Regions from separate parts of the Peribacillus aracenensis genome, predicted to be linked through region 4. Evidence: riboswitches for the same ligand, from Rfam matches in the RefSeq annotation. Region 4 holds a riboswitch; each other region holds the start of a gene.
What was found. Region 4 has a riboswitch for cobalamin ahead of N0M92_RS03545 (ribonucleoside-diphosphate reductase subunit alpha). Riboswitches for the same ligand answer to the same signal wherever they lie in the genome.
Positions count from the first base shown of each region.

Region 1: it holds a riboswitch for cobalamin, as region 4 does, so the genes downstream of both, N0M92_RS13250 ((2Fe-2S) ferredoxin domain-containing protein) here and N0M92_RS03545 (ribonucleoside-diphosphate reductase subunit alpha) in region 4, are expected to answer to the same signal.
Region 2: it holds a riboswitch for cobalamin, as region 4 does, so the genes downstream of both, N0M92_RS11660 (ABC transporter substrate-binding protein) here and N0M92_RS03545 (ribonucleoside-diphosphate reductase subunit alpha) in region 4, are expected to answer to the same signal.
Region 3: it holds a riboswitch for cobalamin, as region 4 does, so the genes downstream of both, metE (5-methyltetrahydropteroyltriglutamate--homocysteine S-methyltransferase) here and N0M92_RS03545 (ribonucleoside-diphosphate reductase subunit alpha) in region 4, are expected to answer to the same signal.

Region 1 covers NZ_JANZMJ010000011.1:90,450-97,830, forward strand. Annotated here, with positions in the region: gene N0M92_RS13225 (cobalt-precorrin-5B (C(1))-methyltransferase) at 1-631, opposite strand, end outside; gene N0M92_RS13230 (precorrin-8X methylmutase) at 637-1,284, opposite strand; gene cobK (precorrin-6A reductase) at 1,297-2,067, opposite strand; gene N0M92_RS13240 (sirohydrochlorin chelatase) at 2,064-2,966, opposite strand; gene cobJ (precorrin-3B C(17)-methyltransferase) at 2,985-4,622, opposite strand; gene N0M92_RS13250 ((2Fe-2S) ferredoxin domain-containing protein) at 4,637-5,005, opposite strand; cobalamin riboswitch at 5,156-5,346, opposite strand; cobalamin riboswitch at 5,548-5,741, shown strand; gene N0M92_RS13255 (hypothetical protein) at 5,725-5,895, shown strand; gene N0M92_RS13260 (energy-coupling factor ABC transporter permease) at 5,916-6,659, shown strand; gene N0M92_RS13265 (energy-coupling factor ABC transporter substrate-binding protein) at 6,661-6,972, shown strand; gene cbiQ (cobalt ECF transporter T component CbiQ) at 6,959-7,381, shown strand, end outside.
Region 2 covers NZ_JANZMJ010000009.1:111,047-118,427, reverse strand. Annotated here, with positions in the region: gene N0M92_RS11670 (heme ABC transporter ATP-binding protein) at 1-1,380, opposite strand, end outside; gene N0M92_RS11665 (FecCD family ABC transporter permease) at 1,387-2,442, opposite strand; gene N0M92_RS11660 (ABC transporter substrate-binding protein) at 2,405-3,376, opposite strand; cobalamin riboswitch at 3,550-3,724, opposite strand; gene N0M92_RS11655 (polysaccharide deacetylase family protein) at 3,811-4,665, opposite strand; tRNA gene N0M92_RS11650 (tRNA-Arg) at 4,895-4,968, shown strand; gene N0M92_RS11645 (acyltransferase family protein) at 5,165-7,153, opposite strand.
Region 3 covers NZ_JANZMJ010000029.1:63,590-70,970, reverse strand. Annotated here, with positions in the region: gene N0M92_RS22585 (nucleotidyltransferase-like protein) at 1-283, opposite strand, end outside; gene N0M92_RS22580 (YgzB family protein) at 459-812, shown strand; gene perR (peroxide-responsive transcriptional repressor PerR) at 913-1,356, opposite strand; gene N0M92_RS22570 (D-2-hydroxyacid dehydrogenase) at 1,521-2,465, opposite strand; gene N0M92_RS22565 (aminopeptidase) at 2,615-3,724, opposite strand; gene bcp (thioredoxin-dependent thiol peroxidase) at 3,736-4,206, opposite strand; gene N0M92_RS22555 (potassium channel family protein) at 4,269-4,688, opposite strand; cobalamin riboswitch at 4,928-5,120, shown strand; gene metE (5-methyltetrahydropteroyltriglutamate--homocysteine S-methyltransferase) at 5,265-7,381, shown strand, end outside.
Region 4 covers NZ_JANZMJ010000002.1:181,699-189,079, reverse strand. Annotated here, with positions in the region: gene N0M92_RS03560 (SulP family inorganic anion transporter) at 1-1,367, shown strand, start outside; gene N0M92_RS03555 (hypothetical protein) at 1,452-1,598, shown strand; gene N0M92_RS03550 (manganese-dependent inorganic pyrophosphatase) at 1,697-2,626, opposite strand; cobalamin riboswitch at 2,920-3,100, shown strand; gene N0M92_RS03545 (ribonucleoside-diphosphate reductase subunit alpha) at 3,240-5,537, shown strand; gene N0M92_RS03540 (ribonucleotide-diphosphate reductase subunit beta) at 5,583-6,635, shown strand; gene N0M92_RS03535 (flavodoxin domain-containing protein) at 6,607-7,044, shown strand; gene N0M92_RS03530 (hypothetical protein) at 7,166-7,333, shown strand; gene N0M92_RS03525 (cold-shock protein) at 7,374-7,381, opposite strand, start outside.

The sequences.
Region 1 (7,381 bases), on a different contig from region 4:
GATGCTCGCAACCACTCGCTTTGGCGACACTGATAGCCTGGACGATGCTTGCCATATAGGCTGAACTGGAAAAAGGGACGACAGTGCCCCTTGTTCCTAAAATGGAAATGCCTCCCACAATCCCCAAGCGGCCATTTAATGTCTTTTTCGCTATTTCTTCACCTGCTGGCACGGAGATGACGACTTTCACTCCTCTATTGATCTTAAATTCTTCCAATGTTTGTTCCACAGTGGTTAAAATCATTTTGCGCGGTACAGGATTAATGGCCGCTTCTCCTACAGGGACAGGAAGCCCGGGTTTGGTCACACGCCCCACACCTATCCCTCCATCCAGGATAATCCCAGGTGCCTCCGACCAGCTGACCGTAGAGATAATATGTGCCAGATGGGTAGCATCGGGATCATCTCCGGCATCTTTGATCGTTTCAGCACTAACCGCATTTTCCGATATATCATATTTCTCAATAGTGAAAGTGGCATCTCGCCCGATGGGCAAGGAAATCGTCGCTTCCTCAAGTGCATCCCCCGTGATCAATGCAGTCAATGCCGCTTTAGTCACGGCAGTCGAACATGCCCCTGTCGTATACCCATGACGCATTTGTGATGGATCTTTTTTTACTTTCTTTTCCATGATTTTTAACTATCAGCTAAAAGGGAAATCGCGTTCAATGCAGCAACAGTGACAGTACTTCCGCCTTTTCGGCCAATATTCGTAATGAATGGAACCTCGGTGATCTTAGCGAGTTCCTCTTTAGATTCCGCTGCAGAAACAAACCCAACAGGCATTCCAATGATTAAGTCCGGTTTTGCAATCCCTTCTTTAATAAGGCGAATGAGCTCAAGTAAAGCTGTAGGTGCATTGCCTATGGCATAAATGCCCCCTTCATTTTCCTTAACGGCTTTTTGCATCGAAATGATCGCCCTTGTCGTATTCAACCGTTTTGCTTCGACCATCACATCCGGATCTGAAATATAGCAATGAACGTCCCCGCCGTGTTTTTGAAATCTTTTTTTGCCTGTACCGCTCTCGATCATTTGCACATCCGCAATGACATGTCTACCTTTACGAATGGCTTCCACACCAGCTTGAATGGCATTTGGATGGATGATGACACTTCTTCCCAATTCAAAATCCGCTGAAGCATGAATGACCCGGCGGACGATCTTCCATTCATCTTCAGAAAAATCATGATTGCCCATTTCTTCAGCAATGATTGAGAAGCTATAATCATATATTTTGTCTGGATCTACCGTTAGTGGTTTAAAATCCGTTTTAAAATCCATCTTGCATTCCTCCTATTTTTCATTTAGTTGTTTATTCAACTCGGCGATGACATGATCAAAACTGGAATGAACATTTTGATAGTCAACATCCGGTCGCGATATCATGATCGTCTCTATTCCACATTCCAACGCTGCTTCCAATTTCTCGTCAACCGCACCGACCTTGCCACTTTCTTTCGTAATCATCAATGTGACCCCATACTGTTCATATAGAGCTTTATTTAATTCTTTGGAAAATGGCCCTTGAATCGCAACGATATTTTTTTGTTCAATGCCCAGCTGCACACATTTTTCCATATTGTCCATGCGTGGCAGCATTCTCGCTATGACTCTTGTATTCTCTAGCCCTACCAATTCTTTTGCGAACACGGCCAGGGTTTTACTTCCTGTCGTAAGCATGATGACTCCCCGTTTCACAGCAGCGAGCTTGGCAGCTTCCTCATAATCACGGACAACTATCAATTTATCATTCTGAAACCGTTGACTTTCACGCTCATAACGAATATAAGGGACATTTGCTGCCTTTGCTCCGTTAAGGGCGTTCTTGGATGCTTCTTCGGCAAATGGGTGACTTGCATCAACTACTGCCTGAAAACCTTTTTCAGAGATTAAAGATGTCATATCCTCTGCAGTTAATCGGCCAATCCGGGTGGATATGCCTGCATCTTGCAAACTTTTAGCTGCCGACCCGGTTACAACAGTTGCCAAAACCTTGAATCCCACCTGCTGCATCTCAATCGCTAATTCCCTTGCATCACTTGTACCCGCCAAAAACAAAATCATTTTGACGTCCCCACCACTTGCCCATCGTGATTGTGATGATGGTCGTGATCATGGTCGTGATCGTGGTCATGATGGTGATGATGGTGGGCATGTCCATGTTCCTCGACATGTTTACGATAGTTTTCCAAATCACGTGCCCCGCTTGATCTGCCCTCACTAGCTTCAATTACACGTTCTTGCAGAATGTTCTGTAATGTTGGATGATATCCAAAATACTTCGCCAAAATGAATTCTTGATCTTGATATTGCTCTTGATAGCCTTTCAGCATATCCTCCATTCTTTCCATCAACACACCTGTGAAGAGGAAATATGGCAGCATCACTACTTTTTTTGCCCCTAAGCGGATGCATCGTTCAATACCTTCGTCAACGTGCGGGTCCGTTACACCCATGAACGCTGCTTCGACCCATTTTACGTTCAATTTTTCCCATAATAATCGTGAAATTTTATATATATCACTATTTGCATCAGGATCACTGCCACCTCGGCCAATCAGCAATATTGCTGTCTCAGCCTGTTCAGAAGATGTATCGAATCCCGCTTCCTCAAGACGGTCTGTCAGGATTGTCAATATATCAGGGTGGACCCCGATCGTTTGGCCATATGTGAATTTCACTTCTGGATACTTTGTTTTCCCATCCTCTATTTCAGCTGGGATATGTAATTTCGAATGTCCTGCATGCAACAAAATGATCGGTATGACGATAACTTCAGAAGCCCCTCGTTTTACACAATTATCAATGCCTTTGGATATATTCGGTGCCGCAAATTCCAAGAAGCACGTTTCTACAAGGAAGCGCCCATCCAATGCTGGAATCATATTTTCAATAAAATGAAGGACTTCTTCGTTTCCCGAAGCCAAACGGCTTCCGTGTCCTACGAACAAAACTGCTTTCATTTACTTTCCCCCTCTTGATTAGTCTTCACAAGGCGCAGGCTCTATGTTTATTTTGGGAGCGATGTCCTGATAAGAGAAATTCTGTATCTTTTTCGAACGTTTGAAGTATTTAAAAAGCCGCTCATTTGGATGGGCATTTTGCTTATACTCTGCGACAATATCGGTAATCAGTTCAACAAGCTGTTCCGGTTCAATGCCTTCCGCAACAGGCTGACCTGGATGGGCTGTTCTTCCAACCGGTTTAGCTCCAAGAAATAAGTCAAACTTCCCTTTTCGGAAGACAATTCCGATATCATCCATCACAGCACTATAACAAGCCATCCCACACCCATTAAAACCGATGTTAAGTTCCTTTGGCATTTTCATTCCGCCAAGCACCCGATGTATTTCATCCGCATAAGGAATGGATTCGGTTTTTTCACCATCACAGAAATCACATGCTTTTAATGTCAGTACATCTCCAATCGGTGACAATAGAAAGTTTGCTGACTGCAATTTCCCCGTAATGACTTCCGGATCCATTGTCGGAATCTTTAATATGATTTTATGATTTGGCGTGTATTCCATCGTGCCTTTTTCCCCGACAACTTCCGCAAGTGTCATCATTTGTTTGGGAGTGAATTGTTTATTCGCCACACCTGGACTAACGGCAAGTTCGAATACCGACTCCATTTTTTGCTGAACAATCGGCTCAATGGATTGCTGAACGGTTTGACCCTTGACTCTTGACAGTGCTTCCATTGCCATTTCAAAGGAAGCTGGCTTCTTTTCAGGTGCTTTTGTAAGTAATCCAACTCCTCCAGAGGATTCGGTGAAGGCTTCTTGATCTAATGCCCACGGTTCCGCTTCTTTTTGCAGACGCTGATGCGGCCTCAATGGTTGCTTTTCCGAATTCAATGTATATTTCCTCTGATAGCCTCTTGGTGTAATGATTTTGTCATCATATAAAAAGGTGGATGAATTACCAATAATGACGGTGGTCAACATTCCAATATCGTGGTTCAACATCTCTTTTAAATTGGTTATGACAATATCCTGCCTATCGCGATAGGCACTTTTCACCAACCCGACAGGTGTATCGGGCGAACGGTAGCGAAGGAGAATGTTCTGTGTTTCAACAATTTGCCTCGTCCGCCTGCCACTGCGCGGATTATACAGGGCAATGACAAAGTCCGCCATTGCAGCTGCTTCAACCCTTTTAGCGATCAGTTCCCAAGGAGTTAAATGATCACTGAGGCTGATTGTACACGAATCGTGCATGACTGGTGCCCCAAGTAAAGATGCACAAGAGTTGATTGCAGAAATGCCAGGAATGACTTCAATGCCCACTCCAGTTTCTTCTTTCCAGCCTTTTTCAATCAATACTTCATAAACCAACCCAGCCATCCCGTAAACCCCAGCATCCCCGCTGGAGATTACCGCAACTTTCTTACCCAGCTCCGCTTGTTTCACTGCTTCCTGAGCACGTGATACCTCTTCAGTCATCCCCGTACTAATAATCGTTTGATCAGTAAGCAGTCCCTGAATGAGTTCAACATAAGTTTTATAACCAATGATGTAGTCACTTTCTTGAAGGGCTTCGACAGCACGTTTGGTAATGTGCTCAAAATTCCCAGGTCCAAAGCCCACGACGAATAATTTACCGTTTGTACTCATTAAGACATCTCCTTTTACGCTTTGTTCTTTGAAATACCCGTATGAGCAGGAAAATTGGGATTGGATATCATTTCCCCATCATTGAATTGGTAGATCATTTGTGGAACAAACTCCCCATCATCGATATGGCTGACAATTTGGCGGCCGAAATCAGGCGTCTCCACTCGATACCAGTTTCCTTGAGGATAGGCAATCACAACGCAGGCATCTTTACATCTTCCGTTACACCGTGTCCTCGTTGTATGGATTTTCATGTCCAGTCCTTTGGAAGTAATTTCATCGCGAATCGCCTGGGTTACTTCTTCCCCGCCCTTTTTCATACAGCTGCTTCCATTACAAATCAACAGATGTGTATTTGTACCCATTAAGTTCCAAGTAGTCATCTTCTTCCTCCTGCGTTCAGGGAAAAGGCAAAATAAAAAACCTTAACATAAGAGTCAAGGTTTAAAAAAACTATATGGATGAGGAGCCCCAGGCAAGAATGCCCAATCTCCTAAAATCGTCATAGTCCTTCTACCTTTCCCTCCGAAAAGTATCATGCAATTTTAAAAGCAGGTTTCCTGGCTTACGCTTCATTTTACCTTGTCCCTTCCCGGCAACAATGCCAGTGGCTATCGACAATTTCATCAGCGTTTACAGTAGCGGGGGCTGCATCGGTCTTTCACCGATTTCCCTATTATCCCTTGTATATTCACACAAGGGCACTTTTAAAATGAAATATTTGGTTTTATTATACATTTCTAACTAACTTTATCTATCATATAACAACTTTATCAAAATTCAATAGTTTATTCCGACTGTTTAGAAAAGTTTAATAGTGCATATCCTGTCAACAAGCCTTTCCTTGCAACAAACTTAGTCAAAAAAAAAAGATAGTGTAGCTGGAATTATTTCTTTATGGTACACTATACGAGAATTTTCTAAATAATTACATAAGTTTTATGGTGTTGAATTTTTTTGAATTCAGCTTAAAAGGGAAGCCGGTGAAAATCCGGAGCGGTCCCGCCACTGTAAAGGGGAGTCCTATTACTTTAACTAATCCACTGTCAAATGAGATGGGAAGGATGTAATGGGATATTGAACCAAAGCCAGGAGACCTGCCATGAAGCGTGAAACTGTTTCAACCTACGAGGATGGGTGTGCGGATCAGGCAGAAAGGCCCATTGTTGGTTTATGCTGCAAAATTCCTGTTCATTACGCACTTCTTTCCTTTGAAAGAAGTGCTTTTTATGTTGGGCGCGCCTTTCTTCTCAAGTTTGATCAGAAAAATTAAAAGTTTTGAAAGGAGAAAGAATGAAAAAAACCAATTGGAAGACCATTTATTTTGTCATTTTACTGCTTTTCGTCCCAAAACGGGCAATGGCCATGCATATCATGGAGGGCTTTTTACCCATTGAATGGGCTATATTCTGGTGGGCCGTGACGCTTCCATTTTTACTCCTGGGTTACCGGTCCATTAGAACCAAAGTAAGGGAAAACCCAGAAACAAAAATGATGCTTGGACTATCGGGTGCATTTGTATTCATTTTATCCGCCCTAAAGATTCCTTCCGTTACGGGAAGTTCTTCACACCCTACCGGAGTTGGTCTGGGCTCCATTTTATTCGGTCCATTGGCCATGAGTGTCGTTGGCTCCATCGTTCTATTATTTCAAGCCGTTTTACTGGCTCACGGAGGATTGACGACATTAGGGGCCAATGCATTTTCCATGGCCGTTTGCGGACCGCTCATTGCTTACTTCGTCTTCAAGGGCGCAACTAAATTGGGTTGGTCCTTTTCACTTGCCGTGTTCTTGGCTGCTGCTTTTGGAGATTTGGGAACCTATGTGGTAACTTCCATTCAACTTGCTCTTGCTTTTCCATCCGAGGTAGGAGGATTCATGGCCTCTTTCAGTAAATTTGCAGGGATTTTTGCCCTGACCCAAATTCCCTTGGCAATCAGTGAGGGGTTATTGACAGTCGTCGTGATGAATTTCTTAAAAAAATACAATCTAGGCGAATTGAAGTTGCTGCGAGTTTTATCTAAGGAGGCCCGTTAACATGAAAAAAAGTTTACTGCTGCTTTTCCTGGTCGTCGTTCTTGCTACCATACCGTTAATCACGCAACAAGGAACGGAATTTGGCGGTGCCGATGGAGAAGCTGAAGAAGCCATCACTAAAATCCAGCCGGAATACAAGCCATGGTTCAACAGTATTTGGGAGCCGCCAGGTGCGGAAACCGAAAGTTTATTATTTGCGCTGCAAGCTGCAATCGGAGCCGGTTTCATTGGTTATTTCATAGGTGTAACGAAACAAAGGAATAAGCAAACCAAACAGGAAATTCCCGGAAAATCGAAGCATGTTACTCATTGATAAATATGCCTATTTCAATGGGCTAAAGGATGTACATCCGTTGGAAAAGATGGTTTTTGCACTCTCCCTTTTGCTATTTTCGTTAACGGTAAGGGATATGACCGTTTCGCTCATCACTTTTACGGTGATGAGCGCTTTAATCATTTTTGCGGCAAAAATCCCGTTTTCTTATTATCTTAAATTACTTCTATTACCGGGATTTTTTATACTATCAGGAACCATTACCATCCTTTTTTCTTTTACAAGCAAATTTACTTCGCTTTCGAATATATGGTGGTCCTGGAAGGTCGGGAACTGGCAGATATTCATCAGCGATGACAGCATAGGAACAGTGATCGATTTGATCATTGTCGTATTAGGCAGCATCAGCTGTTTATATTTCCTCACCTTAACTACACCCATTACCGTC
Region 2 (7,381 bases), on a different contig from region 4:
GGTGCCCGCATATTGAAGCTTTGCCCCTCTTTGAGTTGCCGCAATCAAAATGCTGTCTGTCGATGTTCCCGTTGCACATGTATTTGTCACCTTATCCATGACATGCAAATCATGAAGCGCTTTTACTTTTGCCTCGGTCGCAGTAACTATGCTGTGGATGAAAGCCTCTTCTGCCAAATGACCATTTACGAATATCCAAGTATTTATCGTTCCTGGAGCGGAACTCCAAGAATGCCGGTCTGCTAAGGAAGCGTCGATAGCATTGCCTACACCAGCCGTCACGATAATGAAAACCGAGAAATCTTCAGCTCTTAATAGCTTGAAAGCAACCGTGTCGAGAAAGACGGCTGTCATCATCCCTACCGTTTCCTGAGGTTCAAAACCATGAGTCTTTAAATAGTCGGCCATTTCAACATGATGATCCTCGCAATCATAACCATGATGGACGTGCCTATTCACAAAATATTTATGCCAGCCCGTCCCTGAACCAGTCACTCCAGAAGACATCGTTCTAAGCGGAATCGGAGAATCCAATTGAATCATCTCTTGACCGACTGTCAAATAAGAACCATCGATTTCCAATGGGATAGTATCATGGCCATGCTTTTCCGGAACGATGAACATCTGCGGTTTCGGAAGGCCAGGATGTGGATGTTTTTCGATCGTCGTATGATATACATCCTGAATCCGTTCCTGTTGGAGCACTTCGTTCGGCACATCAACAACCTGAATCTGCCCTTTCTCAAGCAACATAAGCCGATCACAATATAATCCAGCCAAATTCAAATCATGAAAAATTGAAATAACGGTCAAGTTCTGCTCTTTTGCCATTTTCCTCATTAGATCCAGAAGATCTTTTTGATAGGAAAGATCCAAGTGGTTCGTAGGTTCATCCAAAAAAAGGATTTCCGGCTCTTGGGCAAGTGCCTGTGCCAGCAAGACCCTTTGTCTCTCCCCTCCTGATAATCGTTCAAAATGAAGGTCCTGAAAATCAGCTACTCCCGTTTGTTCCATAACTCGTTGGACAATCGATTCATCTTCTGCGGACCAACTGTGGAACCAACCTGATTGATGAGCATATCGCCCAAGTGAGACCGTCTCTTTTACTGTATAGGAGAAAGCTAATGAGGAATGTTGGGGGAGCACAGCAATGACCTGTGCAAGTTGTTTTGACGAATAATCCTTCAAATCCCTACCTCTAATCCGTACGCTTCCGCCTTTATAATCGAGCACCCCGCTAAGCATGCTTAAAAGCGTCGTTTTTCCGCTGCCATTTGGACCAAGAATCCCGAATAATTCCCCTTTATGTACATCAAAAGAGACAGAGTCCAAAACAGCTTTGTTATGATATCCACCTGTTAACCCTCTTACTTCAAGCATCCGTTTTTACCCTTCTCTCCGTCTCTTTAATAAAATCAGCGCAAATGCAGGTGCCCCGATAAGTGAGGTGATCACCCCGATCGGCAGTTCCGATGGGGCAATGATCGTTCGTGCCACAAAATCCGCCAATATTAAGAATCCGCTTCCTACCAACAATGACAAAGGAAGTAGATGTTTATGGTCAGGCCCCCAAATCTTTCGGACAAAATGAGGAATGACCAATCCTACAAAGCCAATCGCCCCTGAAACGGCAACGGCTGCCCCCGTCAATGTCGAACCGGCTATCAAGATCCACATTTTCCGCCGCTTAACATTCACACCTAAGTGCTTTGCCCGGTCTTCCCCGAAAGTCATCGCATTCAATTCACTTGTATTCATGATCAAAATCAATGAGCCAATGATAAAAAACGGCAAAATGATTGCAATGTAATTCCAACCTCGCATTGAAACGCTTCCCATCAGCCAGCCGATGATTTGTCTTAATTCATCACCCGTCAGCGCAATCATCAATGAAATGAAGGCACTTAAAAATGAGCTGAAAATGATTCCCGTTAAAATGATCGTTTCCACTTTCATCGATCGATCCATTTTTTTTGCGAAAGTCAGTACGCAAAGCATCGTGAGCACTGAGCATAAGATGCTCAATGCCGGAAGAGTATATAAACCGATGAACGGCAGTGAAATATTCAAGAATATTGTCAATACGGCGCCTACCGATGCTCCTGATGAAATACCCAATGTGTAAGGATCAGCGAGCGGGTTCCGGAGCAGTCCCTGAAAAGCCGCACCCGCAATCGCAAGTGATGCCCCGACCAAACCCGCAAGCAATACACGCGGCAGGCGGATGTTCATCACGATATTCGTAAGCATCACATCCGGATCAGCAGAAATCGGCAAATGGAAAATCTCCTTGCCGATTATTTGTATAAGTACGGGAATCGGTACTGGCACCGAACCAAAGGAAATGCCTATCGTCATCGCGAATAACAAAATGAACAACGCAATCAAATAAGCAAAAGCCCATTTAGTTGTCAAATAGGTTCGGATAGACTGATTTGGCAAGTTCCTCTACTCCCTCTATTAAACGTGGACCGGAACGGGTCACCAAGTCTGAATGGACATCAAAGACTTGGCCATTCTTAACGGCATTTACGTCTTGCCATCCCTTTCGGCCCGTCACTTCACTAACTGGATCTTTCGTATAATAACCATACGTTGTAATGATGACATCCGGATTTGCAGCAATCATCGACTCTTCATCAATTTTTGCCCATCCGTCCAATTCTGCAGCAGCATTATCCGCTGAAATGATAGTAAGCATCTCATTCATGAAAGTATTTTTACCAGGTGTGTATATTTCCGGTGAAGGCGAAACTTCCACTAAAACGGTCTTCCTATCCTCTTCCTTTACGGATTTGGCCTTTTCCTGGATATCCTTGAGCTTCGTTTTCATATCCGTAACGATTTCTTTTGCCTTATCCTGTTCCCCCGTTGCCTGTCCAATCATTTCAATAGACTTATAGACTTGGTCAAAGCTTTGTGCATCATTGACTACAAGGACATCTATTCCAGCATCCTTAAGCTGTTTTAAACCCTCATTCGAATTATGGGCACTTGATGCATGCGCAAGAACAAGATCAGGCTTCATGGAGACAATCAGCTCCGTGTTCATTTCCATTCCGCCAACTTTTTCAATTTCTTTCGTTTCTTCCGGGTAATTATCATTGTCGGATACACCAACGACATTTTTACCCAAACCAAGTGCAAAGACCACTTCCGTATTACTTGGTATCAACGAAACGATTTTCTTCGGTTTTTGTTCTATCGTCACTTTTTCCCCAGTTGCATCTTTAATCGTAATCGGGAAAGCTTCGTGTTGAGCATGATTCGTTTGTTGCTTTTCTTTTCCTTCATCAGCAGCGTCACTGCAGCCAACCATCAATCCTGCAGTAAGCAACATCAACAGTATCAGACCAAAAATCTTCTTCATTTTCATTCCCCACAATCTTTTCATTTAATTTCTTCCCACCTAAATAAAGAAAACGCATTCCTGGAAGATGCCCCAAAACAAAAAGCACCTCCCGTTAAACGGAAGGTGCTTGCATGGCAACAATATCATTACGGACTCTTTCTTAGGGTCTGCCACACACCTTCCCATCCGCGTAGGTTACAGGTGTACGAATTCTGGCAGGTCTCCTGGCTCATGGTCATCGTCAACGGCACCTTCCCATATCTCATACAGTGGTACATAGCCGTCAGCTCCCATATACAGTGGCGGGACCGCGTTGGCATTTCACCAACTTCCCTTTTAAGTCATTAAGACACCAAATCGTTCATATGTATATAATTTTCACTGCCTTCATTATACACCATGTAAGAATCGATTATTATATGATTTTTCTGAACAAATTCGAAATGCACCATCCATCTTCAATGATTAGAAGCATTTTCTATCAGCGACGCGAACCCACCGACTGATAATCCGGGTGAAATCCGAACTCGATGCAGGGCATACATCCCTTGGTCCCTTGAAGCTCCTCCAGGTTCAGTAGTGACTGCCATCTTGTATCCGGCCTCTTCTGACACCCTAAGACTCTCCTCATTATACCGACCAACAGGATAGGAAAGCACTGTCGTGTCCTGTTTGAGGATACGATCGAACAGATCCTTTGACTGGACCATTTCAGCTTCTTGCTGTACTGCCGTCATGCGGTTCAGCTCCAAATGGTTGATGGTATGGCTTTCGATCGAAATACCATTCCTGCTCATCACCAACATTTGATCTTCAGTCAGGTGATGACCTTTATCAATGGACTTACCGATCATGAAGACAGTTGCTTTCATATCATTTTCTTTTAATATCGGAAAAGCCTCCGTGTAGTTATCTGTATAGCCATCATCAAAAGTAAGCCAGACGCACTTCTCACTTGGCATCCGATTCTCGGTTAAAACGAGGTATGCTTCTTCAGGGGATAATGTATAGTAACCATTCTCCCGAAGCCAAGCCATCTGTGCTCGGAATTCCTCAATTGGAACCCGAAGTCCATTCCCTTCAGAAATGCTGTGATACATCAAGATTGGAAGCCTGACCGGGGACTTGGCCATTATCCAGTCTCCCGTATCGATCTGGCCATCCAAATCCTGACCAGTCTCAGTCTCATTCTCGGCCGCTTCGACCACTTCAATGTCATCTTCCGCAATCGGTGCAGCCGTTTTTATGCCTATACCCTCTACAATCCCTTGTGAACATCCAGGTAAAATTAAAATTCCCAGCAATGCCACCATCCATAAAACTCTATATCTTTTCACTATCATTCCCCTAATTTTTTCTAGTATAATAGTATCAGAATACTATTCGATAATAAAGTATTCCATTTAAAGAATTAATAGGAAAACAAAAGGGCATAGTGATTTGCTGAGCATTTATGAAGATTTTTTTTCATAAGTATGTGCTATAAGCTTGAAAAGTTTGCCTATAAGAAATATAATAAATAAGTCGTCGACTTAAATATATGTCCCAGTAGCTCAGCAGGATAGAGCGACAGCCTCCTAAGCTGTAGGTCGTAGGTTCGATTCCTATCTGGGACGCTAATTTGAAAAACCCAGTTACAATGCAGTTCTTCCGCATCGTAACTGGGTTTTTTTCTGTGATTTATGTGACGGTCAGAAAATTTAACCACTACTTCATCAATCCCTATAGATATAAAAAAATCCGAGCCCTGTAAAAAACAGAACTCAGATTTTTATTATATTTAGACTTCAAACAAATTCCAATTAGCTATACTTACTTTTCAATTAAACCTATCTCATTGATTTTTTCTTCAAAAACAGGTCCGAAACTTTCAGAATAAGTATTCGTTAAATGTCTATTGTCACGGTAAATTATAACATTACCTATAATGGGCTGGAATTTACCGTTTACCTTGAAGTAATCTGTTAAGTCAATTTTATGCAAGGATTTATTCTCTTTTTCAAATTGTCTCCAAAAGCTTTCGTCTTTCTGATTATCTGCTGAATTCATTTTTTTTGTAGTTTCTTCTAGTCCATCTGTTTCTAATGATTCCAGTACGTTAAAACTATATCTTGGATCATCACGAATCGCTAACACTTCAATACCATATTCATCTTTAACATACTGCAGCTGATCGACCATTTGCTGTTGTATTTTATTATTAGGCGAATCAGAAGCTGTGGCGTGAGAAATGACAAGATCTACATCTGCATCCTTTAGATAATCGAGAACATTATTGACCCAGATACCTTTCAAATCATCATCCGCATAACCTGTTGAAAAACGTGTACCTGAACGAGTCATATTCAATACACGATAATTATCATCTTTTGTTGCTTCTAAAATGGCACCTAACCAATGCTCTGAATGGGAACTGCCGATCAGGGCAATTGTAGCATCGTAATTTTCAGTTTTGCCATATTTCCCAATTTTCAAGTCACTTTCCTTTAACCCTTGGTTACTGCCGTCCAAATGCGCTTTTGGTAAATCATCAAAGACTTCAGAATATGACGGAATTGGTTCTTGATCAGGTATATCGTCAGGGTTTTTTACAGCTAACGCTCCTGGATAATTTTTATCGTTTATATTATTTTCCAGCTTATTTTTATCTATATATACTCCAATTAAAAGAGAGGCAATCAAGAGTACATTCACACTGCCCATTAACCCGATTCTCTTGAATGAGAATTTATTGTCCTTTGAGCTTCGGATTGGTTCTTCTATAAATCGAGTCATTAAAAACGAAAGGGCAATTGATGAAATGATAATAAGAGTCCCAACGATGAATCCTGGAGTTTCCTGGACATTATAACGGTAGAACTCCAATAATACCCAATGCCACAAATAGATTCCAAAGGCTATTCCACCTAGCTTCACCATTACCGGGGAACCTAAAAAGCGTTTGACACCATATTTCGTATCGCGTGTACCAGACAAAACAATGAATAATGCGCAGGTCATTGGCCATAAGGCAATATACCCTGGAAACATTTCAGATACATTGAAGACTATTCCAGTTAAAACTAATCCGATTAATCCGAGCCAGCCTATCACTGTAGCAATATATTTATTTACCTTGATTAATGATAAATTGATACAGAGCAAACTGCCTAAAGCAAATTCCCACACACGTGTCATCGTAATGAAATAAGCCCATGGCTGATTGACAGAGGTTAAATATATGGAATATATAAGAGAAGAAACAAATAATATGACTAAAATAGTATTGATTAATGTTTTTACTTTAGTTAATTTATATTTTTTTATTAAAAATAAAATTAAAGTGAATACCAAAAACCAGATGATATAAAATTGTCCTTGTATGGACAAAGCCCAAAAGTGTTCAACAGGCGTTTTCATTTGGCTGGAATCTAAATAATCCGTGCTCGAAAATGCCAATTGCCAGTTTTGGTAGAAAAACATGGAGGCAAATACTTCATGTAAAGTTTTATCTAAAATTGATTTAGGTAATAAAAACCAACTTAAAACGAGAACGATTGCAAGAATAAAAAATACAGAAGGAAGTAATCTTTTCATTAACTTTGTGACATATGGCAGAAAACGATATTCCCCTGTTCGATTAATTGTGGAAACGATTGAAGTGGTAATAAGAAAACCTGAAATTACAAAGAATACATCAACCCCGCCGGAAACACGATTTAACCATATATGATATACCGCTACCAGCAGTGCCGCAACAACGCGTAACCCTTCGATCTCGGGTCTGAATTTACTCTCAATATTAATTAATGGTTGTTTCATTTGATTCTATCTCCTACTTTTTCGTCATGCATACAATTTAAAATTATATCACTTTACAATAATGATTTGTCAATATAGTAGAAAAGGTTCTTTAAAGTTCGGAGCTTCTTCCAACTTATCAACCAGGACACTTACAGAAAATGTATGTTACCTGGATACGAAGCCCCCTCGCTTTTCCATTCATTGAAAAAGAACGTTACTTTATAAAAAAGGTCAGTCCACCAGGCA
Region 3 (7,381 bases), on a different contig from region 4:
CCTTCCCGTTATATATCCAGTCAATCACTTTTCGGTTCGTGCCTAATAGAAGCCATTCTTTTAACTGGTCTTCCTTTACGATATGCAAGGCTGCCTTTTTATCCTGATAAGTGTAATGTTTTAAAAACACGGCCTCTTCGGCTTCGTCTGCAATTACAAAAAGGATGTAGTCAAATGTATCTGTGATTGCACTATTATCATCTCTTTTTTCTATTAACAAGATTCCAAGTGTAGATTTTAAACTTGCTCGCTCTTGATAAATCGGGCGAAGGATATCTTCCATCATAAATTCCTCCAAAACCTTTTTTTTTAGATTTTCGACAAAACTCTTCAAATTCCTGCTTATTTCCCTTACCCCAAACTATTTCAATCCAAAAGTAATATGTATCCTTTATTTCTTTTTTGTTCCATCCATTGTTTATGTTATAGTTAAAGTTATATTTTAGGAGGGACAATCCATGGCTAAATATTCTAGCAAAATCAATAAAATACGTACTTTTGCTTTGAGTTTGATTTTCATTGGCTTTATCGTAATGTACCTTGGACTTTTCTTCAAAACGAATCCTGTTGTCATGACGATTTTCATGGGGCTGGGCCTTTTATTCATCATCGCAAGCACAGGGGTTTATTTTTGGATTGGAATGCTTTCTACAAAATCGATCCAGGTTGTCTGCCCTAACTGCAGCAAACCCACAAAAATACTAGGGCGTGTAGATATTTGCATGCATTGTGAAGAACCATTGACACTTGACAAAAAGTTGGAAGGCGAAGAATTCAACGAAAAATATAACAGAAAAAGCCTGCATGACTAGAGAAATTCCGCTAGCTGAATTCCCTTTCAAGAAGTCTTTAACAATTGTATCATTTCTTGATAACATGAAAAAAAGTTCCAACCAAGTGGAGGAACTTTTTTTAATGCGATTCTTTTTTCGCACAATCCGTACAGTCGCCGTAGATCTCCATCCGATGGTGACTAACATTGAAACCGGTGACTTGTGCAGCGAAATGCTCGACTTCATCCAATGCAGGATAATCGAAATCCACAATTTTCCCGCAAGTTTGGCAAATTACATGATAATGATTCGTCGTCACAAAATCAAACCTTGCTGAAGAATCACCATACGTAAGTTCTTTTACCAAACCTACCTCACGGAACACACGCAGATTGTTATAAACCGTTGCCACGCTCATATTCGGAAACTTGCCTTCCAGCGCTTTATATATATCATCAGCGGTGGGGTGGGACATGGAGTTTATCAAATACTCAAGTATCGCATGGCGTTGAGGAGTTATTCTTACACCGGTATCTTTTAAGGAATCCAATGCTTCTTTTAACTGAACTTCAGACACCGTCATCCACCTCTTTTTCTCATTAAGTATGAATTCTTAAATTATAATATTTATAAATAGTGTACCTTTTATGCGTTGAATTTGTCAATAATTCAATGGCTTAACCATTCTTTTTTAGTTTATTCATGAATTCATGAACACAATGAATCTATACCATTACTGCTTTGAGTTTAGTATCCCCTAGATAAGTCGATTACGTTGGTGAAGTCATTTCCAGCTTTCAGGTATTCACGCATGTTTTTTTCGAAAATGGCAAAGGTTCTTGGTAGATATTCTCCGCTTTTACTTGATAGATGCGGTGTGACTGTGACATTCTCCATCCTCCAAAACGGATGCCCTTTCCCCAAAGGCTCCGGGTCAAATACATCCAAGATGGCATGAGATAACTCACCGGCATCCAGGGCTTCGATCAACACTTCATCGTTAATCAGGTCTCCGCGGCCAATATTCACGAAAACTGCAGATTCTTTCATTGCTTTAAAGTGCTCTTTTGCCAGAAGGCCCTTCGTTTCATCCGTACTTGGCAGGACGGATACGATATAATCGGCTCCCGGTATGGGTTCCAATAAATTATCCAGAGTATAAAGGTGATCGATGGATTCCACTGGCTTCCCGCTCCTGTTCACTCCCATCGTCGTCATCCCAAAGGCTTTCCCAAGACGAGCCACCTCCCCTCCAATTGCACCGGCACCAATAACGAGCATAGTCTTGCCATTCAATTCCCCTACTTCAATCTTTCTATCCCACAATTCTTCCTTTTCATTCTTGATAAGCATTTTCAATTTCTTTTCATATTGCAAAAGCATCCCTATCGTATACTCGGCCATCGGGATTTTATGAATGCCTCTTGCGTTTGTCACCAGAATGCCACGTTCCTCAATGGCTTTAAATGGCATTAATTCCATCCCTGCACTCATGACCATGATCCATTTCAAGTTCGCCGCTTTCCCAATGATTTCTTCTGTTAAGTCTTCACCATATGTAATTAGGATTTCCGCTTCACGAAGCGGCCCATCCGTCCATCCTTTTTGATAAATGAAGTTCAAATCTGGAAAAGCTTCCATCATCTTCGTTTGGATGCCTTCATTCGGAATGACAGTCGAAAGTATTAACATGTTTATCTCTCCCTTTTAATTAACATAAAAAAAACACGGGCTCTATGTGTCCCGCGCAACTTTCTCTGAGGAGGTATTCCCTTAATAAAGCATATTCAGGTGTCCCCTTTTTGAGTTGGACAAAAGCCTTACCCTTATTAAAAAAGGCTTTATTTTAAACAATTTGGGTTTAATGCATGTAATTCCGGCAAAATGAAATCGCCATCCCTTCTAATCGGGACGTCGTCAAAATAGATGTCACCGCCCCCATATTCCGGACGCTGGATCAAGACCATATCCCAATGTATCGATGAACGATTTCCATTATCCGCTTCTTCATAGGAGAGCCCAATAGCCAAGTGCAGACTCCCGCTTATTTTCTCATCGAACAATATATCGTCCATAGGTTCCAATATATATGGATTGATTCCAATTGCGAACTCCCCTATAAACCGGGATCCTTCATCAATATTCAGAATTTGGTTCATTTCTGAGTCACGATTGGAAGTTGCTTTAATGATTTTTCCCTTTTCAAAGTTTAATTCTATGTCACTAAAGGTGATTCCTTCATAGGTTGTGGGTGTGTTGAAGGATATCCTTCCATTGAGACTATCTTTTATGGGTGCCGTAAACACTTCCCCATCCGGTAAATTCTTTTTTCCGGCACATATGATGGCCGGCATACCTTTAATGGAAAAGGTCAAATCTGTTCCTGGTGAAACGATCCTGACTTTGTCAGTCCGTTCCATCAATTGTTTTAACGGTTTCAAGGCCGCCTCCATTTTCCCGTAATCCATGGTGCAGACGTTCAACAGAAAGTCTTGGTACGTGTTGAAGGGCATGCCGGCTTTTTGCGCTGATGCGTTGGTGGGATAATTAAGTAAGACCCAACGTCGGTTGTTTACATAGAAAAGAGTGGGGGAATTCATGGCCTCCCCCTGAAGACGGTGCCTCTCGATGGGAACATCAGTCATTTCCACTTCGTTTTCTTCCCCTGTGATGATGATGACTGCATCGATATCTGTATATTTCTTCAGAGCCCATTGCGAAGATGTGTCAAGTTGTTCCTTCACATTCCCTTGTAACAGGTGGCGGCTTATCTCATCGTCTTCGAGTTCTACATATGGATAAGCACCCACTCTGTATATTTCATCAATCAGCTCTTTCAATAATGGTTTCGTGTTGATATGCCCCCGTATGAGGATTCTCTCTTTTGGCTGTATTTGTATCGAATGATGAATCAGCCTGGCTGCAAGCTTCGTTATTCGCTCATCCTTCATCTGCCTGTCCCTTATTTTTCGAGGTCGCGAAGAGTTTCAAGAGCTTCTTCGACGTGGCCTTTGACTTTTACTTTACGCCATTCTTTGACTACCTTACCAGCCTTATCTATCAGGAAAGTTGAACGTTCAATGCCCATATACTCCTTGCCAAAGTTCTTTTTCAATTGCCAAACATCAAATGATTCAGCCGCTTCATGATTTTCGTCAGCCAGCAGCAGAAAAGGCAATCCATGCTTTTCGATGAACTTTTCATGACGTGCCGCTGGATCTGGGCTGATACCAATGATGACCGCGTCCAATTCCTCGAATTGCTCATTATGGTCCCGGAAATCACAGGCCTCCGTCGTGCAACCTGGCGTCATGTCTTTTGGATAAAAATATAAAACAATGTTTTTCCCCTTAAAATCCGATAGGGAAACCATTTCACCATTGTTTGCAGGGAGTTTGAAATCAGGTGCTTTTTCTCCAATTTTAACAGTCATATTGAACCCTCCATTTCTTTCATTATGGTAAGAGTACCCAATAATCGAAAGAAACACAACTTTCATTTATTCCTCCTATCATTCTGTTCCAGATCGATAACTGTCCGAATCACGAACGCTGCCGGCAGTGTATACCCGATGAAAGCCTGAATGGTAGCTATCATCCTGCCTATGCCAATCGGGGCTATATCTCCATACCCTACAGAAAACATCGTCATCGCACTAAAGTAAAAGGAAGTCTTCAACTGTTCATAGAAAGTGCCATCCAGCCTATTGCCCATATCAAGAATCACCGAATGATTCTGAAGCTCGTATAATAAATAAATCAATGCGAATCCAACCAATATCGTCGCATATAAATTGCCAAGCCACAGCATATCCTCCAGAGAAAACTTCTTTCCTCCCGACTCAACAAGAAATAACGTACGAATGCTCATCACCATGCAAAAAATGATTCCTGCAATCAAGATGTAGAAAGTCATCCCCAACGCCCCATTTCAATACGCCACTCCCTCTATACATACTCCCTGTCCAAACAATATATTCTTTTTTAGGAACAGACCTTATCCTCATCACCCACACACTCAAAAAACGGATTCTTTTCCCGAATCTCATGTTGACCCTTTTGGTCGGATATGTTAAGATTGCCTAAATTTTTATAATAGTTTTTATTTTAAAAATCTTCGACCTGCAAACAGTTTATAAAGGCAGGTTTTGTAAAATTTCATATGTGGAAATAGGTTCCTAATTATTAATTAGGATTAAAAGGGAAGTCCGGTGTAATTCCGGCACGGTCCCGCCACTGTAATGGGAGTGTTAGCGCCATCCAATATGCCACTGATCAACGGATCGGGAAGGCCCGCCGCTAATGATAATCCCTAAGTCAGGAGACCTGCCTATTTCAACAACACTGTTTTAACCTACGGGAGATAGGGAGGTGTTAGGGACCTTATAATTGTAAGGGGCATTCTGAATGCCTCTTATTTTAAGCATTTCTAACTTTCTCTTTTGACGGTTAGGGATGCTTTTTTTATTGTTCAATAATATGAATTGGGAGGATGGGAATTTTGAAAAGCAGTAGTTTGGGTTACCCTCGAATCGGGGAAGATCGTGAATGGAAACGTACATTGGAAGCTTACTGGTCAGGTAAAATCGATGAAGCGGAATTTACGACACAACTAAAAGCAATCCGTTTAGGCAACTTACAAAAACAGAAGCAACGGGGCATTGATATCATTCCTGTCAACGATTTCACTTTCTATGATCAAATGCTCGACATGTCCGTCATGTTCGGTCTTGTTCCTGAACGTTATTCAGCCTATGAAGGCGGTAGAGTTCCTCTTTCCGTATATTATTCAATGGCTCGCGGAAACAATGATGAAGTCGCTTCCGAAATGACGAAATGGTTCAATACGAACTATCACTATATTGTCCCTGAATTAAAACTGCCACAGCTGACTTTAACAGAAAATAAACCACTTGAAGCATACCGGGAAGCCAAGGAAAAACTAGGAATTGAAACGAAGCCCGTATTGATCGGGCCTTATACCTTCATCTCCCTTTCCAAAGGCTTCAATAAACAAGAGATCCCTGGCATCATCCTGAGCTTGCTTCCCCTATACACGCAAATCCTGCGGGAGTTGGAGCAAGAAGGAGTGAAATGGGTACAAATGGATGAACCTGCTCTTGGTTCATCCATTTCCAAGGATGATATGCAAACTGTTACTTATCTCTATGAAAAGCTGAATGAAGCAGCACCGAACCTGAACATCATGCTACAAACATACTTTGATGCCGTGGAACACTACCAAGAAGTCATCGAATTAAAAGTCCAAGGAATCGGTCTTGATTTTGTACATGATAAAGGGAGGAATCTAAGTAATCTTGAAGCATTCGGCTTCCCGAAGGACAAAGTGCTTGCTGCAGGTGTGATTGACGGAAAAAACATTTGGCTATCTGATTTATCGAAAAAAATTCAATTGATCGAGACTCTTAAGAAAAAGGTAGCCGAAGACCAAATCTGGCTTCAGCCCTCTTGTTCCCTGCTTCATGTCCCAGTGACCGTTCGTAATGAATCCGCCCTTTCAAAAGAAGTGAAACAGGCCCTTGCTTTCGCTGACGAGAAACTTGAGGAAATCACACTCTTGGTCAAAGGGAATAATCAAGGCTCTGAAGCAATCGCCGAAAAAGTCAATGCCAATAAAACTACGGTTCAAACGTTAGCAAGTTCAAATGCTCGGAATCATGGGGCTGTACGATCGAAAGTCGAAAAGATTAAAACCAGGACCGCCGGCCGTCAAATTCCATTTAAAGAGCGTTACCAAAAACAACAGGAATTTTTCAAATTGCCTTTCCTTCCTTCGACTACAATCGGTAGCTTTCCGCAGACACTTGAAGTTAAACAAGCACGCGGGAAATTCAAAAAAGGAGATTGGACCGCTCAGCAATATGAAGCATTCGTTAACGAAGAAATCGGCAAATGGATTGAAATCCAAGAAGAAATCGGTTTGGATGTTCTCGTTCACGGGGAATTCGAACGGACGGATATGGTTGAATACTTCGGCCATAAGTTGGGCGGATTCATCTTTCTGGAAAAGGGTTGGGTCCAATCCTATGGATCCCGCTGCGTAAAACCACCAGTCATCTATGGCGACATCCATTTCATCGAACCGATGACAGTCAGGGAAAGTGTTTACGCACAATCACTGACGAAGAAGACGGTAAAAGGAATGCTTACAGGTCCTGTTACGATTTTGAATTGGTCATTTGTCCGTGATGATATTTCCAGGGAGAATGTTTGTTATCAGCTGGCGCTCGCTTTGGAAAAGGAAGTCATTGCATTGGAATCTGCTGGAATTAAAATGATTCAGGTTGATGAGCCTGCACTTAGAGAAGGTCTGCCATTGAAAAAAAGCGATCGCGACGAGTATTTGAACTGGGCTGTAAATTCATTCTTGATATCCACATCAAGCGTGGAGGAAACAACCCAAATCCATACGCATATGTGCTATTGCGACTTCAACAGTTTCATGGATGTCATCTCCTCCCTCGATGCCGATGTAATTTCCATCGAAACATCTCGTAGTCATGGGGAGCTTGCTTCCGCATTCGAGGAAAAAACATATGAAAAAGGCATTGGCCTGGGTGTGTATGATATTCACAGCCCGCGTGTGCC
Region 4 (7,381 bases):
AGGCGATTGCCTTTTCGATCATTGCTGGCGTTGACCCAATGGTTGGTCTATATGCCTCATTCTGCATTGCCATCGTCATCTCTTTTGTCGGCGGAAGGCCGGGAATGATATCGGCAGCCACTGGTGCAATGGCACTCGTCATGGTCGATCTTGTTAAAGATCATGGCTTGAACTATTTACTTGCTGCAACAATATTGACTGGTTTGCTGCAAATTTTACTAGGAGTATTAAAAATCGGGAAATTAATGAAGTTCATACCGAAGCCGGTCATGACTGGTTTTGTAAATTCTTTAGCCATCTTGATTTTCACGGCTCAGCTCACCCATTTCGTGGGCGAAACATGGATCATGTATGTCATGACAGCCGTTTCTTTAGCTATCATTTATCTTTTTCCGCTGATCACGAAAGTCATCCCTTCACCACTTGTAGCCATCATATTCATGACGATCGTTGCAGTTGCCACGGGGGCTACGGTGCGGACGGTTGGGGATATGGGGCAATTGACCGAAGCGCTACCGATGTTCATGCTTCCAGATATCCCTTTGACCTTCGAAACTTTGGCGATCATTTTCCCTTATTCCATAGCTCTTGCATTTGTTGGGCTGCTTGAATCATTATTGACAGCTCAAATAGTCGATGAGATGACTGACACGGACAGTAATAAAAATAAGGAAGCCAAAGGCCAGGGAATTTCGAATATCATTGCCGGATGCTTTGGCGGCATGGCGGGATGTGCGATGATCGGCCAATCCGGTATCAATATTAAATCAGGAGGAAGGGGTCGGCTCTCCACATTTGTAGCTGGCGCATTCCTTATGGTATTAATCGTGGTATTGAATGATGTCCTTATTAAAATCCCGATGGCTGCACTTGTCGCAGTCATGATCATGGTTTCAATCGGGACCTTTGACTGGTCTTCCCTAAAGAGGCTCACAAAAGCTCCAAAATCGGATGCAGCCGTGATGATCGTGACGGTCCTCATTGTCCTTTATACACATGATTTATCAAAAGGTGTATTTGCCGGAGTGCTCTTGAGCATGATTTTCTTCTCTGCTAAAATTTCTAAAGTGGCTGTAGAGAAAACGGAAGATATCCAGGCTAAGAAAATCATATATCATATCAGCGGGCAAGTATTTTTCGCTTCTGTACAGGACTTTGTTTCGAAGTTCGACTTCAAGGAAAAAGCCGATTCAATCGTCATCGACTTTTCCCATTCTAAAATATGGGATGCTTCAGCAGTCGGTGCTGTTGATACGGTTGTCCTTAAATATCAGCTTCTGGGAATACCTGTCCAAGTGCAAGGACTCGATGAAGATAGTTCGTTATTGCTTGAAAAACTCGCCACATCAGAAAGTAAAATATCTTGAAGAAATAAGTTTTGTTGAATAGAAACTTTTCAAACCGACAAAATAGATAACATGAATTATTTCCTTTTGAAAGGGGCGAAAAGCATGACACCCGAGCAGGATTATACAGCAGCAAATCTGTCACCGGATTTATTGAATGAACTGAAAAGCTTTGAAAGCAGGCTTGGCGAGGAAGCCAACAAAGAACTGATTGTCATTGCCTATGAAAAAGAAAAGGAAGCTTTGAACTAAGAAAAAAGACTCAACCACCCTTAATGGTGGTTGAGTCTTTTCTTGCATATACAGAAAAAGGATGTCCATGTTTTTAATGAACACCCCCTTTTCCTGTATTATTTGCTGAATACGTCCGTTAAGATCGGCACGATTTGTTTTTTACGAGATACAACGCCTTCTAAGACGGCGATGTTATTGTTTAATGAAACGTCGTATGCTTTTTCCACTGCATAAGCTGCTTTACCAAGCGCCAAGGCAGCAGAGTCATTAGTCAAGATATCCGTTACGACAAATAGGAATAAGTCCAATTCCTTCTCGGCGATGACCGCTCCTATCGCCGCTTCCAATTCTGCTTGCTTAGCAAGGACTTCGTTCGGATCTACAGCATTGACCTGTGCTATCTCCACTTTAGCCATTCCCATGGAGAATTCCTTTGCATCAAGAGTGATAAGCTGGGCAATCGTTTTATCGCTCAAGTCAGCTCCGGCTTTCAACATTTCCAAGCCGTATGTTTCAGCGTCGACTCCCGCAATGGCAGCCAGTTCCATTGCTGCTGCAATGTCTTGCTCCGTGCATGTAGGAGATTTGAACAATAACGAATCGGAAATGATGGCAGACAACATAAGTCCTGCGATTGCTTTAGGGACTTCGATGCCGTTTTCTTTATAAATTTTATTTAAAATGGTTGCCGTACATCCAACAGGTTCCGCCCGGTAATATAGTGGATCGCTTGTTTCAAAGTTAGCGATACGGTGATGGTCGATAACTTCCAACACACGGACTTGGTCAATATCTTCAGCACTTTGCTGGCGTTCGTTATGATCGACCAGGATTACGCCTTCAGCTTCCCCTGCAACTTTTTCCACAAGGCGGGGAGCTTCGAATTTGAATTGGTCCAATGCATATTGAGTTTCACCATTCACTTCACCCAGACGAACTGGTTCAGCGTTGATACCTAACTGCTTTTTCAGGTCTGCATAAGCGATTGCTGAACAGATTGTGTCTGTATCCGGGTTTTTATGTCCAAAAACTAATACTTTTTCCAAGATTTTATCCCCTTTTTCTTAAATATTTTTCCGCGAATCCCCTCATCGCAATAAGGGAGAGCCACCTTTACTAGACAATTTATTTTAACACAAAATCGCGTAAAATCAGCGCTTGAATTACCCATTCCCCAATAAATTCTTTCATTCCTTCGCACTCTGCACTCACTTTGTCAATAGATAAGGGTTGGTTTTTTTCAAATATATTAGTTGAATTATCATCGTATATGGCTTACGATAATATAAGCAGAAATACTAGATATTGATTACATAAACATCACTAATAACTATATATAGAATTTTTTATAATCCAAGGTGCCAGTGATGGCTGAAAAGGGAATCCGGTGTAAACCCGGAACTGTCCCCGCAACTGTAAATGTGACGAAATGAGAAACCCACTGTATAGCTCTCTATACGGGAAGGACTCAAAGTAGGATGATCATGAGTCAGGAGACCTGCCTTGAATTTTTCACGTTTCTTATTCTTCGGGGATTGAGATGATGAAACGATAGTTTAACGGCTATTTTTTCATGGCTCTTTTATTCTATCGTTTGATCCGCTCAATTCATTGGGCGGTTTTTTTATTTTAGAAGGAAGTCAACAAGGAGGATTATTAATGACCCAAACATATAACTCTACCATAAGTGAAAATGACACAGAAGCGAAGTCCATCCAGCTCGAGATGTTATCAAAGGAATTCGAAGGCCATCTCGATATGGAAAAGTTCAAAAAGCGTTTTACAAAATGGCTAGATCGCAAAAGTGACTCAACCGAAGAACAGGCATCAAAAAAACTGATTCAGCTCGCTCTTGAAAGTGTGGATATCGATGCTCCGGATTGGACGTTCGTTGCTGCAGCAGAACTGTTGAATACAATGTATAGGGATGCACAAGCCAATCGAGGCTATGAAGGCATGAGTTATGGCCCATTCTATGAGCTGATCGCGGAACTCTCCCAGCTTTCAGAAGGTCAGCGTTATCCTATTTATAAATCAGAACTGCTATCTTCATATACGAAAGCGGAAATTGAGGAATTGGGTTCGGTAATCGACCCGGAAAAAGATAAATTATTCTCGTACATAGGCATCTACTTATTGAACGACCGCTATCTGGCCCGCCCTCAAAAGGACAAGGTCTACGAACTGCCACAAGAACGTTTCATGATCATCGCGATGGAAATCATGCGATTGGAAAAAACGGAGCACCGCCTGCAACTCATTAAAGAAGCATACTGGGCCATGTCCAATCTTTATATGACCGTTGCGACTCCTACACTCTCCAATTCAGGTAAAACACATGGACAGTTAAGCTCCTGCTTTATCGACGCAATTGAAGATTCCATTGACGGAATCTACCTATCAAACTACGATGCAGCAAAAGTATCTAAATTTGGCGGCGGAGTAGGTCTTTACGTCGGTAAGGTTCGATCGCTTGGTTCTGATATCCGGGGTTTCTCTGGAAACAGTTCCGGCACGACTCCCTGGATTCGACTATTCAACCAGACAGCTGTAAGTGTCGATCAATTGGGGCAACGTAAAGGTGCCATCGCGATTTACTTGGATGCCTGGCATAAAGATATCATGAGCTTCCTCGATTTAAAGACACAAAACGGGGATGACAGATTAAAAGCCCATGATATATTTACAGGCGTATGCATACCCGATTTATTCATGGAAGCTGTACGTGACAGAAAAGAATGGTATCTTTTCGATCCGCATACCGTTAAGCAAACCCTTGGATTTTCACTTGAAGATCTTTATGACGAGAAGAAAGGCGAAGGAAGCTTCAGGAATCATTATGCACTTGCTGTCGAGGCCGCAGAAAATGGCACGCTTCCAAACTATAGCTTTGAAAAAATCAAAGCGATGGACATCATGAAAAGCATCATGATTTCTCAATTAGAAGAAGGCGTACCGTATATGTTCTACCGCGATGAAGTGAATCGGAAGAATCCCAATAAGCATAAAGGTATGATTTATTGTTCTAACCTTTGCACGGAGATTGCCCAAAACTTAAGCCCTTCGACAATCACGGATGAATATGAAACAGAAGATGGAGATGTTGTTGTGGTTCGTAAAAGCGGCGATTTCGTTGTCTGCAACCTTTCATCCATTAACTTGCCCCGGGCAGTGGGCAGCGATGTTTTGGAAAGATTGATTCCCATTCAGATCCGCATGCTGGATAATGTCATAGATGTGAATAATCTTCCTGTCAAACAAGCATCCATCTCGAACAAACGTTACCGGGCAATTGGTTTAGGAACGTTTGGATGGCATCATTTACTTGCTACACAGAATATTTATTGGGAATCCGATGAGGCTGTTCACTATGCAGATGCTTTATACGAAAAGATCGCTTACTTAACAATCAAGGCATCCAATGAATTGGCCAAGGAAAAAGGTTCATACCCATATTTTGAAGGATCTGATTGGCATACAGGGGACTATTTCGAACTGCGTGACTATACAGATCAAAAATGGATGGATTTAAAAGCAGACGTGCATGAACACGGGACCCGTAATGGCTATTTAATGGCCATTGCCCCGAATTCTTCGACAGCTAAAATCGGTAATTCCACGGATGGAATCGATCCTTTGTATGAAATTGAATTTTACGAAGAAAAGAAAAACTTCAAATTCAAGGTGACCGCTCCAGGCTTGACGCCAAATACGTATGAATATTATAAAAAGACGCGATTTAATTTGGACCAACTGGAAAGCATCAGGCAAAATGCAGCCCGCCAGCGCCATATTGACCAAGCAATCAGCTTTAATCTGTATGTACACAATACAATCAAAGCGAAGGTTCTATTGGATATCCATTTAACGGCATGGGAAAGCGGATTGAAATCAACGTATTATGTTCGTTCGACTTCTTCCGAATATGACAATGCCTGCGAAAGCTGTTCAAGTTAACGACAATCATACCCCAGTAATCTATTCTTAAAGGAGTTTTCACGAATGACCAATCATATCAAAAAGATTCGGATGCTCGAACCTACGCATCCAACCAAAGCAACCGGTGTTTTCAAAGGAGAAGCTTCAGGCTTCCTCCTTTGGAACGATATTCAGTATGAAAAATTCTATGATACCTATACACAGCTCATCAATAACTTTTGGAAGCCTTCGAGCGTAAACATGATTCAGGATAAAAAGCAGTGGGGCGAATTGGACGAAGATATCCAGGACGCTTTTCTCGATATCCTTACAATGATTGCTGGAATGGATAGTCTTCAAACGCCCACTTTAGTAGAAATCCTTCGGTACATCAAAGATCCGGCGGCAAAAGCTATTCTGGCCAACATGGCCCAGCAGGAATCGATCCATAATGAGTCTTATTCCTATATCCTTGCTTCCTTGATTCCTGTAGGCAAGCAAAAACAGCTATTCGACCGCATTAAAGAACATCCTGAAGTGATTAAGCGTAACCAACCGATCGTTGATGCTTATCAAACGTTCGTGGACGATCCCAGCCCTCAGCATTTATTCGAGGCACTGATCCATTCAACGAACCTTGAAGGGATATATTTCTATCTGGCTTTCGCCTTTTATTATAATTTAGGACGACAAAATTTAATGACTGGTTCCGCTACGATGATATCCTATATTCATCGTGATGAAATGGTCCATTTCGATTTCATTGGAATGCTCGTTCAAATCTTGATGTATGAATATCCTGAGTTAAATAATGAAGAAAACACGAAGTTCATCTATACAACGATTGAAAAAGCAGTCGAACTCGAAAAAGAATGGTCTGAATATATGCTCGAAGATATCCAAACCAAAGCCGATCTCGATTTGGAAGAATTCAATGAGTACATCGAATATATCGCCAACAAACGGTTACGTATGCTAGGACTTGAGAATTTGTATAAAGAGTATGGCGAGAATCCGATGCCATGGATCAAAACGTTCGATGATGAATCCATCGGACTTACCAAAACCGATTTCTTCGAACAGAAGTCAAGGACATACAGTCAAGTAAATGCCAGCAATGGGTTCGATGAGCTGTAAAGTTGCCATTGTCTATCATACTGCCGGAGGCAATACAAAAGCGCTTGCTGAAGCCCTCGCTTCCCTTTTACCTGAAGCTGGACTATATCGAATGAATGAATTCGACTTACGCACATTGCCGGATTACGATGCATTGATCGTCGGCACCTATACATGGGGCAATGGGGAACTTCCTGCTAAATCAGCAGCCTTTTATAAAGAACTGGAACAGTTGCCTATTGCTCATCTGAAAACGGGAGTCTTCGGAACCGGTGAAACCAACTATCATCATTTTTGTGGGGCGGTCGATCATTTCCGGGACATGTTATTTGCCAAGAGCCAGTTATTGGTGACATTGAAGATAGAACAGATGTATCAAGAATCGGACTTGCACAGACTTCAAAAGTTCGCCTCGCTATTCCAGAACTGACTGAAAGGGGATATGCGCATTCGCATATCCCCTTTCAGTGTTTTTTAAAGAACTTGGCTCCCTCTATCATAAGCAACGGTAAGCATGTAGTATAATGGAATAAAAAAGGAGATAATATCCAATGACTGAAAATATAACCCAGTTCCTGCCTATCCTTTTTATGCTAGTGCTTGTCGCATTCGTTATATTCATCGTGTTTTTCCTGGCAGGGCATTTTAATCGTTCTAAACGGATCGAAGAAAAATTGGACAAAGCATTAAAGGAAATGGCCGAAAAAAAGGAAAAATAAAAAGACTCCATAATCGGAGTCTTTTTTTATATGCGTTCAATTATTTTT